Regions from separate parts of the Arthrobacter sp. Y3221087 genome, predicted to be linked through region 2. Evidence: predicted binding sites of a transcription regulator. Region 2 holds the regulator's gene; each other region holds the start of a gene.
The links. The regulator HrcA, encoded in region 2, represses chaperone genes, less so after heat shock. The targets are predictions, from matches to a motif close to TTNGCACTCGNNNNNNNCGAGTGCNAA.
Positions count from the first base shown of each region.

Region 1 (4,785 bases), on a different contig from region 2:
CTGCTTGTGCGCCCTCGCGGGTACGTCTCTGGCCCATCCTGGCAGTAGGGGTGGTGGCGCTGGCCATCGGGCTGGTGTCTTTCCTGATCCTTCCGAAACTTGGCTTCAGCGGCACGGGGGCCCAGGTATCTTCCAGCCAGGAAGCTGCCCCGCTGGCGGAAACGGGGACAACGCCTTCGGCCAGCCCTGAAAGCACCCCGGAACCTACTGCGGAAGCCACGCCATCGGCGTCGACCGGGCCATCGCCCAGTGCCGAGGCTGTTCCCGAAGCCACCACCGCGGCGCAGGCGCAGGTCTTCCTTGACCGGACCCAGCCCGTTGCCGTCTACAACGCCACCGGAGCGGCAGGCCTGGCGGGCCGGGTGGGCGGAACCGTCCAGGCGGACGGCTGGACCCTGGGGCAGGTTGGCAACTGGGCCGGAGCGCCGCAGCAGGGTTCCACCATCTTCTACGCCGGACCTGAACAGCTGGCTAACGCCCAGGCCCTCGCGCGGCTGCTGGGCGTCCCCACGCTGGTCAGCAGCACGGACTTCCAGGTTCCCCTGGTTGTGGTACTGGGACCCGGTTACCGGTGAGCATCCCCCGTCCGGCCGGTCACGCGTAAATAACTATTCCCGGCTCCACTTCCGGACACCTGCAGCGCCAGGCAGGCATTGGCTAAAGTGAAGTCCAGGGTCCGGTCCGGGGCAGGCAAGCATCATTCGGGCTCCTGAGTCCCCGGTCTCAACGGAAAGAGTTGGTCAGCATGGCACTGGGAACCGTGAAATGGTTCAACGCGGAAAAGGGCTACGGCTTCATCACCGTTGACGGATCCGGCGACGACATCTTTGTCCACTGGTCCGCCATTCTGGGTGAGGGCTACCGCGCGCTGGATGAGGGGCAGCGCGTTGAGCTTGAAGTCGGCGAAGGCGAGAAGGGCCCGCAGGCCGAAAGCGTCCGGCCGGCCGAGTGAAGCATTTCCCCGTTTCCGCCGTCCGTATCCGTCCGGCGCTCGCCCTCTCCACGTGTGCCGTCCTGGCTGCCACTGCCTGTTCCGGAGTCACCGGCAACGTCCGCGTAGAGTCAGTCGAGGCGTCAGGCGACGGCATCCTGCGGGTTGGCCTGGTCCTGGACAACACCGGTGACAGCAGTTTCCTCAATGACTCCCAGCTTGCCGCGGCCAGGCTCGCGGTCAGGGAGATCAACGCGACCGGCGGCCACAAGGGCAGGGCGGTGGAACTCCTGCCGGTCGAGTCGGGCCAGGATGCCGCGGCACAGGCGCATGCACTGGTGGCCGGCAAGGCAGACGTTGTCATAGGGCCCACCGATTCGAGCCACGCACCCGCTGTCATTGATGTTCTCTCCCGGGCCCGGACACCGCTGATCTCGCCGGCCAACACGGCTGCAGGACTTACCGGCACGGACTCCGGCGGTTACTACTTCCGCACGGCCGCCGCGGACGTCGCTCAGGCACCCGTTCTGGTGAAGCTTGCGAAGAATGCCGGTGCTGCCTCCGTTTCCGTGGTGTACCAGGAAGGCGCCTACGGCAAGGACGTCGCCGATGCCATTTCCAAAGCAGCGGGCCAGGCCGGACTGGACGTTGCGGCAACCGAGGGGTTCCCTCCGGGGGAGGCGGGGCGGGCCGCCGGCGCGGCAGGGGAGGCCGGTGCCGATGCCGTGATCCTGGTGGCCCGCGAAGGCGCCCAGGGCGCACTCACGGAACTGGACAATGCCGGGATTGCCGGCTCTCGCATCATCCTCAGCGATGGAGCCTTCGCCCGTTACGGGTCCAAGCTGGGCGCCAAGGCACTGGAGGGCGCCCGTGCCGTGGTCCCCGGACAGCTTCCCTCCGCCGGATTCCAGGAACGGCTGCTCGCCGTCGACGGGCAATTGAAGGATCTTTCCTTCGCCGCCGAGACCTACGATGCCGTCACCCTGGCGGCGCTGGCCGCGGCCCGGGCACAGGACGACGCCGGCCGTTCCATCGCCGCCAACCTCATCAACGTGTCCGGCGGCACTGTCGGCGGTTCCGCCGAGGCTCCCGCCTGCTCCACCTACAAGGACTGCGTCACGGGGCTGGCGGCGGGTGATGAGATCAATTACGACGGCGAATCGGGCCCCGTCGCGTTCGACGCCAACGGAGACATCACCACCGCGAACTTCAGGGTCTTCACGTATGGTGCCGACAACCTGCCGGCACCCAGCGGCAGCGAAACAGCGGGGCGCAGCGGAAACTGACGCGCTGATCGCCGTCAGCGAATTCTCCCTGGCCGGCCCGCTGCTTCAATCGACTTTCGCTTGCACTCTCACGTAGGGAGTGCTAATTATTGACTTAGCACTCTGACGTACCGACTGCTAACGCAAGGCCTGTTTCAACCAGGCGCTGCGCGGCATCGGGCTAGGAGCCAAGAAACACCTAACTGGAGTGAGGTCCGCACCCGGAGGCATACAGAGGCCGCCGGCAAAGGACCGTCCGTCGCGGGCACTGCAGCGAAGGTTCATTCTTAACGACCGTCCCGAAAGGACCACTGCCGTTATGGCCAAGATCATTGCATTTGATGAAGAGGCACGCCGCGGCCTTGAGCGGGGCCTGAACACCCTCGCCGACGCCGTTAAGGTCACCCTCGGCCCGCGTGGACGCAACGTCGTCCTCGAAAAGAAGTGGGGCGCCCCCACGATCACCAACGATGGTGTTTCCATCGCCAAGGAGATCGAGCTGGACGATCCCTACGAGAAGATCGGCGCCGAGCTGGTCAAGGAAGTTGCCAAGAAGACGGATGACGTCGCAGGCGACGGCACCACCACCGCTACCGTGCTGGCCCAGGCCCTGGTCAAGGAGGGCCTGCGCAACGTTGCCGCCGGCGCCGACCCGCTGTCCCTGAAGCGCGGCATCGAAAAGGCTGTTGACGCTGTCACCGCCGAACTGCTGAACTCCGCCAAGGAAATCGAAACCAAGGAAGAGATCGCCGCCACGGCCTCGATCTCCGCCGGCGACGACGAAATCGGTGCGCTTATTGCCGAAGCCCTGGACAAGGTTGGCAAGGAAGGCGTCATCACGGTCGAGGAATCCAACACCTTTGGCCTGGAGCTCGAACTCACCGAAGGCATGCGCTTCGACAAGGGCTACATCTCCGCTTACTTCGTCACGGACGCAGAGCGCCAGGAAACGGTCCTCGAGGACCCGTACATCCTGATCGTCAACTCCAAGATCTCCAACGTCAAGGAACTGGTTGCTGTCCTCGAAAAGGTCATGCAGTCCAACAAGCCGCTGCTGATCATCGCCGAAGACATCGAGGGCGAGGCCCTGGCCACCCTGATCGTCAACAAGATCCGCGGCACCTTCAAGTCCGTCGCCGTCAAGGCCCCGGGCTTCGGTGACCGCCGCAAGGCACAGCTCGCCGACATCGCCGTGCTCACCGGCGGCCAGGTCATCTCCGAGGAAGTCGGCCTGAAGCTGGAGAACGCCGGCCTGGAGCTGCTGGGCAAGGCCCGCAAGGTTGTTGTGACCAAGGACGAGACCACCATCGTCGAGGGTGCAGGCGACGCCGACCAGATCGCCGGCCGCGTTTCCCAGATCCGCGCCGAGATCGAAAACTCCGACTCCGACTACGACCGCGAGAAGCTGCAGGAGCGCCTGGCCAAGCTGGCCGGCGGTGTCGCAGTCATCAAGGCGGGTGCCGCAACCGAGGTTGAGCTCAAGGAGCGCAAGCACCGCATCGAGGACGCCGTGCGCAACGCAAAGGCTGCCGTTGAAGAAGGCATCGTCGCCGGTGGCGGCGTAGCCCTCATCCAGGCCGGCGCAAAGGCATTCGCCAACCTGCAGCTCTCCGGCGACGAAGCAACCGGCGCCAACATCGTCCGTGTTGCCATCGACGCCCCGCTGAAGCAGATTGCCTTCAACGCAGGCATGGAGCCCGGCGTGGTGGTGGACAAGGTCCGCGGCCTCCCCGCAGGCCACGGCCTGAACGCCGCAACCGGTGAATACACCGACCTGCTGGCTGCCGGCGTGAACGACCCCGTCAAGGTGACCCGCTCTGCCCTGCAGAACGCGGCCTCCATCGCCGGCCTGTTCCTCACCACTGAAGCAGTCGTGGCCGACAAGCCGGAGAAGAACCCCGCTCCCGTTGGCGGCGGCGACGAGATGGGCGGCATGGGCGGCTTCTAGCCTCCTGCCGGGCCAGTCCCGCAGCTACAAAAAATGCGGCCCCTCTTTTCGAGGGGCCGCATTTTTTCTTGGCTGGATTTTTCGAGGACCGGGGCGCCGCTACTTCCGTGCGCTGGAGAGCATCCCTTCGACTTCCTTCTTGAAGGCTTCGGCGGCAGCCTGGGGAGTGAGGCGGTCGTAGAGCACTTCGTCCGTGTACCGCTTGATGACGTTCTGCACGCTGCCAGCCCCCACCGGCGGGACCGGGGGTGCTTCCTTCATGTCCGGGGCAATGTCCTTGAGGAAGGACACCACCGTGGTGTCTGCCGGCTTCAGGTCGGGGGTGATGCTTTCGACAATCTCCGGGTTGGTGGGCACGCCCCGGTCCGTCATCAGGATGGCGCCGGCCTCGGGACTGTTGGTCAGGTAGTTGATGAAGGTGGCGGTCTCCTCGGGATGCTTGGAGCGGGACGAAGCCGACCAGAACATGGTGGGCTTGTAGTACATCCCGTTGTCTGCGGCGGATCCGTCAATGCTGGGGGCGCGGAGCATCTTGATGCTGCTGCCCGTGGTGGATTCCAGTGAACCGAGCTGGTTGGTCCACCACCAGGCCATGCCCACCCTGTTGGTGCCGAACAGGCTTTCCTCGAGGCCGGCGCCCG
Region 1 covers NZ_JBNHFE010000007.1:138,676-143,460, reverse strand. The annotation lists gene AC5RUO_RS17515 (LytR C-terminal domain-containing protein) at 1-575, shown strand, start outside; gene AC5RUO_RS17510 (cold-shock protein) at 746-952, shown strand; gene AC5RUO_RS17505 (ABC transporter substrate-binding protein) at 949-2,217, shown strand; gene groL (chaperonin GroEL) at 2,516-4,144, shown strand; gene AC5RUO_RS17495 (ABC transporter substrate-binding protein) at 4,244-4,785, opposite strand, start outside.
Region 1: a site for HrcA is predicted at 2,312-2,338, ahead of groL (chaperonin GroEL). Genes of this name have one in related genera too.

Region 2 (4,785 bases):
TCGTGCAGGATGACCGCCAGGTCCGCGGCCTCGACGGCTGCGGAAAGCGCGGCGGTGTCGACGGCGGGGCGGACCTCCGGCACCCAGGACCGCCGCGCCTGCTTGGCGGCGGCGGTTACCACCGACTGCCATTTGGCGTGGGCTTTCGCTGCGCGGTCACCTTTCCACCGCACGATGGACCGCTCGGACTGCCATGGGACCACGGCGTCGACCCCCAGCTCGGTGGCCGTTTCGATGGCCAGCTCGTCCCGGTCGCCCTTTGCCAGGGCCTGGACGAGCACCAGCCGGACTTCCGGCCGCTGTTCGACGGTTACGGACGCGCACTCCACCTCGAGGGCCGCCGGCGCAGCAGCGGCGACCCGCCCTGTCATCCTGGTGCCGGCGCCGTCGACAATATCGACGGCTTCGCCGGGTTCAAGCCGTTTGACAGCGACGGCATGCCTGGCCTCGGCCCCTTCCAGGACGAAGCGGCCGCCCGGCGACAGTCCATCCAGGGACCCGGCGGCGGTGAAGAAGACGGGGTTGCTCACCGCTACAGGTTACCGAGGCGGTCCCGAAGCTTGGCGAACATGCCGCCGCTCGCAGCCAGCTTGCCGTCGGTGATCTGCTCACCCCGGAGCTTGGCCAACTGCCGCAGCAGGTCTTCCTGGGCGGCATCGAGCTTGGCGGGAGTCTCCACCTGCAGGTGGACCTTGAGGTCGCCGCGGCCATACCCGCGAAGGTGGGTGACGCCCAAACCGCGAAGCGTAATGATTTCACCGGACTGGGTGCCGGGCTTGACGTCGATTTCCTGCGTGCCGTCGAAAGTTTCCAGGCTGACCTCGGTGCCAAGGGCGGCCGCCGTCATGGGAATGTTCAAGGTGGCGTGGAGGTCGTCCCCGTCCCTGACATAGGTGGGATCGTTGTTGACCCGGATCTCCACGTAGAGGTCGCCGGAAGGTCCACCGGCGGGTCCCGCCTCACCCTGCCCGGACAGCTGGATGCGGGTTCCGGTGGCGACGCCGGCAGGAACCTTGATGGTCAGTGAACGGCGGCTCCGGATGCGGCCCTGGCCGCTGCACTCGTTGCAGGGATCCTTGATGACGGTGCCGAATCCTTCGCAGCTGCCGCAGGGGGCAGCCGTCATGACCTGGCCGAGGATGGAGCGGACTGCCCGTTGGACCTGGCCGCTGCCGCCGCAGATATCGCAGCGCTCCGGATGAGTGCCGGGCTGGCAGCAGGAGCCTTCGCAGGTGGGGCAGGTGACCGCCGTGTCCACCTCGAGTTTCTTGTTGACGCCGAAGACGGCGTCACGAAGGTCGATCCGGACGCTGATGAGGGCGTCCTGGCCGCGTCGGACGCGTGAGGCCGGACCGGTAGAGCCGCCAGCACCGAAGAAGGTGTCGAAGATGTCCTGGAATGCGAAGCCCTGCCCGGCGTAACTGCCGCCGCCGAACCCGTTGTCCGTGCCGTTCTCGTTGCCGGTGGTGTCGTAGACGCGCCGCTTCTGGGGGTCCGAGAGGACTTCGTACGCATGGGTCACTGCCTTGAAGCGGTCAGCGGCCTCCTCGCCCGGGTTGACGTCCGGGTGCAGGGTGCGGGCCAGCTTGCGGTAGGCCTTTTTGATTTCTTCTCCGGTGGCCTCCGGTGAGACTCCAAGGACGTCGTAGTGGCTGCTCAAAGTTCGTATCTCTTCCTTGTTGACTGCATGCAGTGGGGGTGTCCTTCCGCGGACCGGCTGCCAGGGCAACCGGCGCCCCGCTCAGGGCCCCAGAATCCGGGATAGGTAGCGGGCAACAGCCCTGACGGCGGCCATGGTGGTGGGATAGTCCATGCGGGTGGGACCCAGCACGCCTATTTTCGCTGCGCTGTCCGGACCGTAGCCGGTGGCCACCACGGAAGCTTCGGCAAGGCCGTCGTACGGGTTCTCACGCCCGATGCTGACTGCCACGCCACGGTGGTCCTGCGCCATTTCGCTCAGCAGGCGCAGCATCACCACCTGTTCCTCCAGGGCTTCCAGGACAGGTCCGATGCTGAGCGGGAAATCCACGTTGGACCGGGCAAGGTTCGCCGTGCCCGCCATGACCATGCGCTCCTCGCGGCTGCTGTGCGCCAGGAGCTCCAGCCCGTGGGCCAGTGCCTGCGCGGCCGGTCGCTGCGCCGGGCCGACGGCGGAAACGACGCCGGGCAGGGACTGCCCCAACTGGCCCAGCGGGGTTCCGGCGAGGGAACCGAGGAACTGGGTCCGGAGCGCGGCGAGGGCGTCGTCACCCAGGTCCTGGCCGACGTCGATCACCCGCTGCTCCACCTTGCCGCTGTTGGCGATCAGGACCACCAGCACTTTCCGCGGTGCCAGCAGGACGAATTCGATGTGGCGGATCAGGGCCCGGCTCAGATGGGGATACTGGACCACCGCCACCTGGTTGGTCAGTTGCGACAGCAGCCGGACGGTCCGGTCCAGGACATCATCGAGGTCGTCGGAGCCTTCGAGCAGCGACTGGATGGCGCGGCGTTCAGCCTGGGACAGCGGCTTTACAGCCGAGATCTGGTCAACGAACAGGCGGTAGCCCTTGTCCGTGGGAATCCTGCCCGCACTGGTGTGCGGTGCGGTGATGAGCCCTTCGTCTTCCAGGGCTGCCATGTCGTTGCGGATTGTTGCACTGGATACGCCGAGATGATGCCTTTCCACCAGCGCCTTGGAACCCACGGGCTCGCGGGAGTGGACGTAGTCCTCCACGATTGCCCGCAGCACTTCCAGTTTGCGTGGCTCGCTCACACTCCACCTCCATCCAGGGTCAGGGCGGCAGCGCCACCCTGTGCAACAAACATCAGGGAAAACCCTCAGGGTTAGCACTCGACATGCCTAAGTGCTAACAGTCTATTATGACTCGCCCCGTTGTTAGCATTGGTACCGCTCCGGGCGAAATTCCGGCGGCACTGATCTAGCGCTAGGCGGAGTCGATCCATGGATTACCAGAATTGGGGGCCCCGGGAGATGTCCGGCCCCGTCCGCACCCAACTGCCCGAAGTCCCCGTTGAACGCGGCATGGTCCTGGAGGACGTGCAGTCCGGGTGGGTTGGTGCCGTGACGCGGGTGGAAAAGTCAGGCGGCATGCACGTGGTGGCGCTCGAAGACCGGCGGGGAAAGTCACGGACGTTCCGGCTCGGCTTCGGCTTCCTCCTGGAGGGCCGGGCCATCCGCCTGATGCCGCCGGCACCGCGTGCCGCTGCCGGCGCCGGAGCCGGCAGGACGGCGTCGGGATCGGTCCGGGTCACGGGCCAGCGTGCCCAGGTGGCCAAAGCCAGCCGCATCTGGGTGGAAGGCAAGCACGACGCCGAACTGGTGGAGAAGGTCTGGGGAGACGACCTTCGCGTGGAGGGCATCGTCGTCGAACCCCTGCACGGCATTGACGACCTCGCCGGAGCGGTGGCCGATTTCCGGCCCGGGCCGGGACGGCGGCTGGGCGTGCTCGTGGACCACTTGGTGCCGGACTCGAAGGAGTCCCGCATTGCCGACGCCGTCATGGCGTCCCCCGGCGCCGCGGGGAACGTCCTGATCGTGGGCCACCCGTACGTGGATGTGTGGCAGGCCATCAGGCCCGCTGTCCTGGGGATCGAGCAGTGGCCCGTAGTGCCCCGGGGCCAGGACTGGAAGACCGGCGTGCTGGCGGCCTTCGGCTGGCCGCACGCCACGAAGGAGGACATCGGGCTGGGGTGGCAGAAGCTGCTGGGTGCCGTCCGCAGCTACGCTGACCTTGAGGCGTCGCTGCTGGGCCGCGTTGAGGAAGTGATCGACTTCCTCACGGTGCCCTGAATGGGGAGCCATGTCCCGGATAGCCAGTATTCTTGGTACTGCAGGTCCTGCGGCACTGTCCGCGGCCGCAGCAAGGCAGCACCGGCATTTCGCACTATTTGCACTCTCGAAGGAAACAGACTGTGGCAGAAAACACCCGTGATCACAGGGACAGCCAGGGCGGCGCAGGCCGCTCTGAATACCATGGCGTCCCGGCGAACGCGCTGCCCCTGACGGCAGGCGAGGACAGGCAATGGGCCACCCTGGCACACTTCGGCGGAATCCTCGGTTGCGTACCTGCGCTCCTGATCTTCCTGATCTTCCGCGACCGCGGGCCGTTCACGGCGCAGGAGTCCAAGGAAGCGCTGAACTTCAGCCTGCCGCCCACCATTGCGGCCGTGGTGGCGAACATCCTGGTGTTCATCCCCGTCATCGGCAACATCTTCGCCGTCATCGCCACGCTGATCTGGATCGCCCTGACCTGCTTCTCGGTGGCGGCCGGCATCCACGTGAACAAGGGCCAGCCGCACCGGTACCAGTACAACCTGCGCTGGATCAAGTAGTCCCCACCGGCTCCCAACCCTCGCAAGCTCGGGCCGGGGCCCTCGCCGGCGTGGGCCCATCCGGGCAGGTCAGTCCGGGAGGATCCGGCGGACCACCGCGTCTGCCAGCAGGCGCCCCTTCAGGGTGAGGACGAGTTTCCCGCGGAATGCCGCGGCCGGGTCCACCAGGCCGTCGGCAATCAGTCCTGCCATCTCGTGGCGTCCAACAGCGCTCAGGGTGGCCACTTCAAGGCCTGCCTGGAGGCGCGCCTCCAGCATGATGCGTTCGACATTCCGGGTTTCCGGGTCAAGGGTTTCCCGCCCGGCAGCAGGTGAGAGTCCCTGGGCCAGGCGGCCGGCGTAGGCGGTGGGATGTTTGACGTTCCACCACCGGACGCCGCCAACGTGGGAGTGGGCGCCCGGGCCGATCCCCCACCAGTCGTCCCCCCGCCAGTAGGCGAGGTTGTGGCG
Region 2 covers NZ_JBNHFE010000001.1:1,775,704-1,780,488, reverse strand. The annotation lists gene AC5RUO_RS08465 (16S rRNA (uracil(1498)-N(3))-methyltransferase) at 1-530, opposite strand, end outside; gene dnaJ (molecular chaperone DnaJ) at 533-1,660, opposite strand; gene hrcA (heat-inducible transcriptional repressor HrcA) at 1,742-2,755, opposite strand; gene AC5RUO_RS08450 (DUF3097 domain-containing protein) at 2,945-3,793, shown strand; gene AC5RUO_RS08445 (DUF4870 domain-containing protein) at 3,916-4,335, shown strand; gene hemW (radical SAM family heme chaperone HemW) at 4,405-4,785, opposite strand, start outside.

Region 3 (4,785 bases), 680 kb from region 2:
CAACGTATACCGGCTTCGGAACCTCTACCGGCTCCCAGGGGGTACCAGCGGGAGTTCCCGATGCCGCCGCAGCCGCACTTGGATCACCGGCCGCCACGGCAACGGCCAGGGCTGCCTCGCGAAGTTCCTGGGCTGTCAACTGCTGGACCTTCGGCTGGTGGGCCTCGGCGTCAAAGAGCGGGCTTTCCCGGGGAGCGGGGGCCGACTCCGGCTTCGGCGGAATCCTTTCGGATACGTGCCTAACCGGCGGTGCGCTCATGGCCGAGCGAAAAGCCGCGTTGACCTTGGCCTTGCGGTCGCGGACAGCCAGCCAGCGCAGGATGGCGACGGACACCGCCGTCAGTGCCGCACAGGCCAGCGGCAGGAAAAGCGAGCCGAGGCCAAAAGGCAGCAGAATTGCGGAAACCAGTGACGTCATCAAAGACAGGAGTCCGGCAAGCGCCAGTGCGGTCCGGCCGTAACGGATCCGGAGGCGGCCGGCGGGTGCCGGGCCGGCAGACTTGGCGGAGGGTCCGGCGCTCTTCATGGCTTCCATGGGCTTCTCCTGCTGGGCGGCGACGTTCAGTACCAGACCGGCTGGCTGATCCGGTCTTTCCTCGGCTGGGGCGTCTGCCAGAAAATCACCGGCGGGCTGGAACTGGTGCCGGCGGTTCCGGAGGACGTAGGGGGCAACCCACACAATCCAGAGCACGACGGCAACCACAAGGATCACTGAGCTGCTAAGGGGGAAGTCCACACTCAAAACCGTATGAGCATCAAGCCTCCTGCTGCGGCATTAGCCGCGGTGTGTCGCAGGCCGGGGAGCAAATGAGTGGATTTATGACGGCCTGGTGGCGAGCCAGCGTGTCAACAGCCCTTCCGGGACATCTTCCGATGTCAGGGCGAACGACCGGTGGTCGGCCCATTCGCCGTTGATGTGGAGGTAGCGGGGCCGGTAGCCCTCGTCCCGGAAGCCCAGCTTCTCCACCACCCGCAGGCTGGGCGCATTTTCAGGCCGGATGTTGATTTCCATCCGGTGCAGCCCCAGGGTCTGGAAGCAGTGGTCGGTCACCAGGGCCACTGCAGTGGGGGCGATTCCGCGCCCGGCCCTGGCCTGGTCCACCCAATATCCCAGGGTGGCCATCATTGCCGACCCCCACACGATGGAGGAGACCGTCAACTGGCCGATGATTGGCGGATTTCGCAGCCCCGGAGTTCTCTCCGTGATCACGAAGGGCAGCGCGGTGGCCTGGGCGGCCTGCGTATTCAACGAACGGACCATCTGCCGGTAGTCCGGAAGGCCCCCGCGCGGGTCCGGGTTGGACGCCTCCCACGGTGCAAGCCAGTCGCTGTTGCGGGACCTGACCTCCGTCCACTCCTTTTTGTCCCGGTACCTGATGGGCCGCAGGACCAGGTCGCCGCACTCCAAGGTCACGGGCCAGATGGGGCCGAATCGCACGGTTGCTACTTGGACAGGCCGTCGGTGAACCCCGGCAGCCACTCCCGCAGGCCCGGGCCCAGGTCCTCGCTGTCGATGGCGAGCTGCAGGCATGCCTTGAGGTAGCTGAGCTTGTCGCCCGTATCGTAGCGGCGCCCCCGGAACACAACACCGTAAACGCCGCGGCCTTCGCCATCGCCGGTGGCGAGCTCCTGCAGCGCGTCTGTCAGCTGGATCTCTCCGCCGCGTCCGGGGCCGGTGCGCTCCAGAACTTCGAAGACGGACGGATGCAGGACGTAGCGGCCAATAACAGCCAGGTTTGACGGCGCTTCATCCGCGGACGGCTTCTCGACCAGCCCGTTGACCCGCACATAGCTTTCGCCGTCGATGTCCTGGATGTCCGCACAGCCGTAGGAGCTGATCTGTGACGGTTCCACCTCGATGAGGGCGACCACGGACCCGCCGGTCTTGGCCTGGACATCGATCATGGTGCTGAGCAGTTCGTCACGGGCATCAATGAGGTCATCCCCCAGCAGCACGGCAAAGGCTTCATTGCCAACGTGCTGCTTCGCCCGGAGGACGGCGTGGCCCAGCCCGTTGGGGTCGCCCTGGCGCACGTAATGGATGTCGCCAAGGTTGCTGGCCGCCTGGATGGATGCCAGTTTCTCAGTGTCCCCTTTGTCGGCAAGCGTTGACTCCAGGGCCGGGACCCGGTCAAAGTGGTCCTCCAAAGCCCGCTTGTTACGTCCCGTGATCATCAGAACGTCATTCAGCCCCACCTGCACGGCTTCCTCCACTACATACTGGATGGCAGGCTTGTCCACCACGGGCAGCATTTCCTTGGGCATAGCCTTGGTGGCAGGAAGGAACCTGGTGCCCAGACCGGCAGCGGGGATGACGGCTTTGCGAACTCTCGGGTTACGGGTACTCACCGGACTAATCTAACGTCAGCGTCAAGCATTCAGTAATCAATGGACCGGCGGGCAGCCGCCCCGGAACCGGCGTACCAACCGCCCCAGCGCGGGTAATAAGGAGACACAATGGCCCAACAGCAAGCCACCGCGAAGGACGACATCCGGACAGCCCACCGCCGGCGAAGGGCAGCGCTGACCCCTGCCGAACTGGAAGCCGCCGGCGCTGCCCTGGCCATGCATGGTGTCGCCTGGGCCGAATCCATGTCCGGTGGAAGGCCGGCGACGTTCTGCGTGTATCTCGGTACCGGCGTCGAGCCGCCCACGCTGCCCCTCATCGCCGCCCTCCACGGCAACGGCCACAAGGTCCTGCTCCCCGTCTGCGAGCCGGGCCGTGAGCTGAGCTGGGTTATCTGGGGCCCGGACAGCACCCTGGAACGCAGCAGGTACGCACCCATCATGGAACCGGTTGGGCCCCGCCACGGACCGGATGTTGCCGGCGAGGCCACGGCACTGTTCATCCCTGCTACCGCCGTGGATCTCGACGGCAACAGGGTGGGCCAGGGCGGCGGCTACTACGACAAGTTCCTGGGCCACCTTGCCACCGCCGGGAAGGAAATCCCGCTGGCCGCTGTTATCTATGACGATGAACTCCTCCCGGCGGGCAGGATTCCTGCCGAGGAGTTCGACCGTCCTGTTCCCGCCGTCCTTGTCCCGTCGGGGCTTAGGCCGTTGGGCAAGATCGCCTAGCTCAGGCGGGTGGCCGCAACGGGATGATAGAATTAGCACTCAGGCCCTGCGACTGCTAATGGATTACCAGGTGGCAGCACGGGACCTCTCGTTTGCCCAAGAGGAGGAGCACCAGTGCCAACATATGCTTACGCCTGCAAGGATTGCGGCCACGCCTTCGACATCGTCCAGTCGTTCTCGGACAGCTCACTGACGTCGTGCCCCGAATGCCAGGGCGCGCTGCGCAAGAAGTTCAACAGCGTGGGTGTCGTGTTCAAGGGCTCCGGCTTCTACCGGACCGATTCCCGGGACTCCAAGGGCAACACCGTCTCCGCGGCGCCGGCTTCTTCCACGCCTGCTCCGGCGGCGGCACCTTCCGCTCCCGCTCCGGCAGCTGCGGCCGCCGCCAGCTGATTCCGGCTTCCGCCGTTACGACGGCGGCCCTGCACCGATGGGACATTGTCCACATAGGCGCGGGGCCGCTGTCTTTTGCATATCCGGGGCGCCTAGCGTGGCGGCATGCCTGCTCATCCCTTCCGTGCCCGCCGGGAAGCTTCCGGATTCCTTCGAACTCCCGGCCGGACGGTTCCGTCCGGCCGTTCCGTTGCCCGTCCCAGTGCCAGGTTTGGCGGCTGGCTGAGCCGCAACCGCCGGCTTGCCATTGCCCTGTTGCTGTGTGCAGCGGCGGCACTCACCGTCCACCAGCTCACGCCGGAACCGGTCCACACCGTCACCGCACTGGCCGCCGCCCGGGACCTGCCTGCCGGGTCTGCCCTTGCGGCCACTGACATTTCCGCGATCCAGGTTCCTCCGGGCATGCTCGCGGACGGAGTCCTGCGCGAACCCGGCGAAGCGTCCGGCAGGCAGCTGGCTGCCCCGCTGCGCAAAGGCCAGCTGCTGGCGGACGCCCAGCTGCTGGGGCCCGGCCTCCTCACCGGCAGTCCTGCCGGCTCAGCTGCAGTGCCCCTTCGGATGGCGGACCCCTCGTCCATCCAGTTGGTCTCCCCCGGGCAGCTGGTGAACGTGGTGCTGACCGCGGGGAACGGTTTCGACCAGCAAACACCGTCCGAAGTCCTGGCCGCGGCGGTGCCCGTGCTGTGGACCTCGGCAACCGGCGGCCAGGGCGGGCAATGGCTTGGCACGCAGGAGACTGACGGCCTGATCGTCGTGGCCGCAAACGCGGAACAGGCGGCCCGGCTGGCGGGCGCCTCCACGCAAGGCAAGCTGTTCTTTGTCCTGGTCGGGCCGCCGTAACAGGCTGCCTCCTTGGCGGCGCCGGGGCCTACGAAGGTGTCACCCCCAGTGCGGCGGCTTCTGTTCCTTCAGCCATGCATCATGGTCATCGTCACGGTCGCCCCACGCCCGCGGATCATCCTCGGCAGCCCGGGCGGGCAGGATGCCCTGGGCCGGCTTCTGGCCGCCCCGGGTGGCCGACGCAGGCGCTTCCGCTGTCTCGTCACCGTCCGCGGGCCGCGCTTCGCTGTTGGTGCTGTTGGTCTTCTCGTCGCTGCCCACCTGGGCCGCCTCCTTGCTGTCCTGCCGGTCCGCGGCGGGTGCTGCCTGATGACCGGCACGTGCTGCGTTGCCGGCCCGCCGTCCGGAAGCCGGGCCCGGGAAACGCGTAACGTTCGATGCCGGAGCGGACTCCGCCACGGCATCAATATCATTCAGCGCCTGGTCGACGTCGTCGTCAAGGAATCCGGGCGAAGCCACCCGCCCCGGAAGTAC
Region 3 covers NZ_JBNHFE010000001.1:1,093,053-1,097,837, reverse strand. The annotation lists gene AC5RUO_RS05220 (hypothetical protein) at 1-712, opposite strand, end outside; gene AC5RUO_RS05215 (GNAT family N-acetyltransferase) at 818-1,438, opposite strand; gene galU (UTP--glucose-1-phosphate uridylyltransferase GalU) at 1,444-2,349, opposite strand; gene AC5RUO_RS05205 (5-formyltetrahydrofolate cyclo-ligase) at 2,458-3,078, shown strand; gene AC5RUO_RS05200 (FmdB family zinc ribbon protein) at 3,193-3,471, shown strand; gene AC5RUO_RS05195 (RcpC/CpaB family pilus assembly protein) at 3,577-4,311, shown strand; gene AC5RUO_RS05190 (AAA family ATPase) at 4,351-4,785, opposite strand, start outside.
Region 3: a site for HrcA is predicted at 3,111-3,137, ahead of AC5RUO_RS05200 (FmdB family zinc ribbon protein). Genes of this name have one in related genera too.